One region of the Marinobacter shunpengi genome, then DNA from elsewhere that is predicted to be linked to it. Evidence: predicted binding sites of a transcription regulator. Region 1 holds the regulator's gene; the other holds the start of a gene.
The links. Region 1 encodes FliA, which starts transcription of late flagellar genes. Its sites were predicted from a motif close to CTAAAGTTTNNNNNNNNNNNGCCGNTAA; they were not measured.

Region 1 (2,463 bases):
AGCAACGTCTCCGTAAACCTTGGCATTGCCCTCTCGCAGATGGGCCGGCGTGTCGTCCTGCTGGATGCAGACCTGGGACTCGCCAACATTGACGTCCTGCTGGGGATTACCGCCAGTCGAAACCTTTCCGACGTACTGGCCGGCGAGTGTGATCTCCGGGATGTGCTGGTTAATGGCCCCGGGGGTATCAAGATCGTTCCCGCGTCCTCCGGCACCCAGCGCATGACCCAGCTTTCCCCCATGGAGCACGCTGGCCTGATTAACGCCTTCAGTGAACTGGGCGATCAGGTGGACGTGCTCATTGTCGATACCGCGGCCGGTATCTCCGAGAGCGTGGTCAGCTTCCTGCGTGCGTCCCAGGAACTGCTGCTGGTGGTCTGCGACGAACCCACCTCGATCACCGATGCCTATGCCCTGATCAAATTGATGAACCGGGATTACGGCGTTAACCGCTTCCGCATCCTGGCCAACCAGGTCCGTAACGAGCAGGAAGGCAAACACCTGTTCGGCAAACTGACCCGGGTCACCGAGCGCTTCCTGGATGTTGCACTACAATATGTAGGCATGGTTCCTTACGATGAGGCGGTACGCAAGGCAGTCCAGAGGCAGCGGGCGGTGCTCGATGCCTACCCCAGGGCGAAGGCCTCACTGGCCATCAAGGCCCTGGCCGAGAAGGTGGACAGCTGGCCGCTACCATCGTCCCCCCGGGGGCATCTGGAATTCTTCGTGGAGCGCCTGGTAAGCACCAACGCCTGATCCAATCCTGATGTATGGGTTAACCGGATACATGACATTGGCCAGAAGTCTCGGAATCTACCATCAGACCGGCCGGCGTGATGCCCACCACCTGGTGGAGCAGCATGCGCCGCTGGTCAAGAAAATCGCCCTGCATCTCATGGCCCGACTGCCGGATTCCGTGCAACTCGAGGACCTGATGCAGGCCGGTATGGTGGGGTTGCTGGAAGCTGCCGCAAAATACCAGTCGGACCGTGGTGCTTCCTTTGAAACCTACGCCGGCATCCGTATCCGTGGCGCCATCGTTGACGAGATCCGCAAGGGGGACTGGGTGCCACGCTCAGTTCACCGCAATGCCCGCCGCGTGTCCGCCGCCATCAAGGCCGTGGAGGATCGTGAAGGGCGGGAAGCCCAGGATCACGAAGTGGCGGAAGAACTCGGCATGACCCTGCCGGAGTACCACGCCTGCCTCAGTGACACTAATTCCGGTCGACTTTTTTCCCTGGATGAACTCAATGAATCCGGGGAGCTGCCGATACAGGAACAGGAGGCTTCGGACAATCCCCTGGATGATGTGTCGGGCGCCGCCTTCCGCCAGAACCTGGCGGCGGCCATTGAGGATCTGCCGGAGCGTGAGAAGCTGGTACTCAGTCTCTACTACCAGGAAGAACTGAACCTGAAGGAAATCGGCGCCGTGCTCGGGGTAAGTGAGAGCCGGGTCAGCCAGATCCATAGCCAGGCCGCTCTGAGGTTGCGGGGGCGACTGTCCGAATGGCAGGCGTCTGATGCCGGCACGTCCTGATTCCGGGAGCGGGTGCAGAGCGCGTCGAGGCGACAGGAATCCAGCACGCCCTGCTGGGCGATAACACATTGAAACGGTAAGCAACGCCAGGGCTGCTAGAATAACGCCAACCGCCCGGAAACAGGCGGAAGCGGAACAGCCTGATCAAACGTTGCCCGGGCCCATAACTGCCAGGCCCAGGTCATTATTCCGGCGACGACCAACTGGAGGTCCCATTGGACAAGAACATGAAGATTCTCATTGTGGACGACTTCTCCACAATGCGACGGATTATCAAGAACCTGCTGCGTGATCTCGGGTTTACCAATACCGATGAGGCAGACGACGGCAACACCGCGCTGCCCATGCTTCGTTCCGGCAAGTATGACTTTCTGGTCACCGACTGGAACATGCCGGGCATGTCCGGTTTCGACCTGCTCAAGGAAGTTCGCGCCGATGAGCAGATCAAGGACCTGCCTGTCCTGATGGTCACCGCGGAAGCCAAGCGTGACCAGATCGTGGCGGCCGCCCAGGCCGGCGTTAACGGCTACGTCGTCAAACCGTTCACGGCCGCCGTACTCAAGGAGAAGATCGAGAAGATCTTCGAGCGTATTGAGTAAAGCGTCGGGTACGCTTTGAAACCAGAACCGACAGTCCGGATGTGCTCCCATGAGCGAAGATAAAAACAGTGGCCCCAACCTTGACCCGGAGATCACCAGCCAGCTCAAGGAGCAGGCCAACGAGTTGGTGAAACAGGTCAATGCCGGTGACTACGCCAAGGCCATGACCCTGATCAATGAGCTGAGTGAAGTAAGGGACCAGAGCCTTTACCGGGAAGTCGGTCGCCTGACCCGCAGCCTTCACGAGGCCATCCGCAATTTCCAGATCCAGCCACAGAACGCCGAACAGCAGGAAGCCCTGTCGAAGATGACCGACGCGTCGGACCG
Region 2 (2,463 bases), on a different contig from region 1:
ATTCCACCTGTTTCAGCACTTCCTCTACAGAGGTGAATTCCCGCATCTGCCACTGGACCGCCCCCATGCGCACCTGGGTCCTGCGGGTGTTGAGCACCGTGGAGGGCGGGGTGTAGAGGATGTTGTTCCACTCGAGGAGTGTGGCGTAACCCAATGATTTTTCATCCTCCGGCAGGTATTTGTGCATCAGCCGGGTGACCTGGAAATCATTCGAGAGCTGGAAGGTCAGGATGGGGTCGTAAATCTCCTTGCGATCCACCCGCTGGATGTACTCCGCCGGCGTGTACTGACTGGCATACTTGTGGTAGTTGGGGATACGGCCACCCGCCAGGATGGCCCGCAGGTTCTTGGACCGGCAGAGTTCCTTGCGGGCCTCGTAAAGGCGGCGACCCAGGCGATAGCCCCGGTAGTCCGGATGGATGAACACATCCAGGCCGTACAGGGAATCGCCATTGGCGTTGTGCCAGATCTTCTCGTTGCGGAGGATCAGGTCGTCATAGGTGTGGGGGTTGCTGAAGCGCTCGTACTTCACACAGACCGTCAGCGCGACCGCCACCAGCTCACCACTGTCCTCAATGCAGATCTGGCCATCCGGGAACTGGTCGACCAGCGCCTTGATGGTGTCCCGGGGCCAGGCACCGCCAATATCGTTGTAGACCCGGTCCATCAGCACCTTGAGTTGCTCATAGTCACTGTCTTCAAGGTTGCGCAGGCTCAGGTGCAGTTCTTCATGTGCCATGGCGATGGTGGCTCCTGTTCGATAGGGGGTGTTCAAGACCCATTGTAGACACTGACCGGGATTGGCGGTGTCGCCAGCCTCTGTATCAGGGTGCCGAAAACCGTGATGGTATCAGAAGTTTGTTAAAGACTTCGTCCCCGTGGCCGACATGCATTCCAGTAACGCCTTCCAGCCTATTCACCACGGGAGAACGCCAGTGAATCTGTCCTTCGGCCAGAAACTGCTGATCGCATTCGGTATTTTGCTTGTCCTTGTAGTCGGTAGCTACGCCGTTACCGGCGACCACCGGCTGACCGCCACCACAAGCCGCTACGTCGAGTCCATGGCGGCGGATACCGCCAGCCAGGCCACGGCGAGTATCGCGGAGTGGCTCAACACCCGACTGAAGATGACCGAGGGCGTTGCCGGGGCGCTGGCGTCGGCGGAAGACGACGGGCAGGCGAGGGCCATCCTGCAGTCCGCCAACGTCGGTGGCGGGTTCAACAACGTCTATGTGGGACGCACCGATGGCAAGATGCTGATGCCCGACCGTGAGGCGCAACAGACCCTGCCTGACGGTTACGATCCCCGTACCCGCCCCTGGTACAAGCTGGCGCAGGAGCTGGGTCGGGCCTCCATTACCAAGCCCTACAAGGACGCCTCGTCGGGGCAGATGATCCTGTCGACCCTGGCGCCGGTGAGCTCCGGGGAATATCGGGGCGTGGCCGGGGCGGACATTACCCTGGATGTGGTGGATGAGCTTCTGGGTAGCGTCAACCTGGCGGATACCGGTTATGTCGCCCTGGTCGGTGGTGACGGCACGGTGCTCTACCATCCAAACAGTGATCTGGTGGGGGAACCCATTTCCGGGTTTCTGGGGCAGGAGCCTCGGTTCGGTGGTGAAGCCAGTACCGTGGTCATTGAGGAGACTCCGTGGCGGGTAAGCTTCCACGAGATTGAGCAGGCCCGTGGCGTGAACTGGCACCTGGCCATGTTTGCCAATGAGGATCTGGTGAACGCGCCGGTCCGCAAGGCCCGCACCACAGGCCTTCTGATCCTGGTGGTCGGCCTGGTGGTTGCCCTGATCCTGCTGCACCTGGGTATCCGGGTGCTGATGCGACCGGTACATCGCCTGAACAATGCCATGGCGGATATTGCCAGCGGCGACGCGGATCTGACCCGCCGGCTGGATGTGGAGACCAAGGATGAGTTCGGGCGACTGGCCGGGAGCTTCAACGAGTTTGTGGCCAACATCCAGGGGGTTGTCCGGGACGCCCAGCGGGGCGCCGGTGAACTGCATGAGTCAGTGGCGGCCCTGCGCCAGACTGCCAGCACCAGCCGCAGCAGTGTCGAGGGCCAGCAGCAGGAGGTGGACATGATTGCCACGGCGATCAACGAGATGTCCGCCGCCGCTTCGGAAATTGCCCGCAATGCCCAGCAGACCGCCGATGCAGCCCAGACAGCCGATTCCGATGCGCGGGAGACGGTGGGCACGGTGTCCCAGTCCCGGGACGCGGTGGACCGGCTGGCGGAAGAGATTGGCAGTGCCGCCCAGGTGATTGAGCGCCTGGGCCGGGATGTGAATGAGATCACCACGGTACTGGAGGTCATCCAGGGCGTGGCCGAGCAGACTAACCTGCTGGCCCTGAATGCCGCCATCGAGGCCGCCAGGGCCGGCGAGGCGGGCCGTGGTTTTGCGGTGGTGGCCGATGAGGTCCGTAACCTGGCCCAACGCACCCAGAAGA

Region 2: a site for FliA is predicted at 862-889, ahead of ACJO3T_RS14565 (methyl-accepting chemotaxis protein). Genes of this name have one in related genera too.

The regions. Positions count from the first base shown of each region.
Region 1 is NZ_JBJJLA010000015.1:379,380-381,842, reverse strand. It holds gene ACJO3T_RS09750 (MinD/ParA family protein) at 1-756, shown strand, start outside; gene ACJO3T_RS09745 (RNA polymerase sigma factor FliA) at 788-1,537, shown strand; gene cheY (chemotaxis response regulator CheY) at 1,753-2,136, shown strand; gene ACJO3T_RS09735 (protein phosphatase CheZ) at 2,186-2,463, shown strand, end outside.
Region 2 is NZ_JBJJLA010000019.1:232,613-235,075, forward strand. It holds gene ACJO3T_RS14560 (GNAT family N-acetyltransferase) at 1-739, opposite strand, end outside; gene ACJO3T_RS14565 (methyl-accepting chemotaxis protein) at 936-2,463, shown strand, end outside.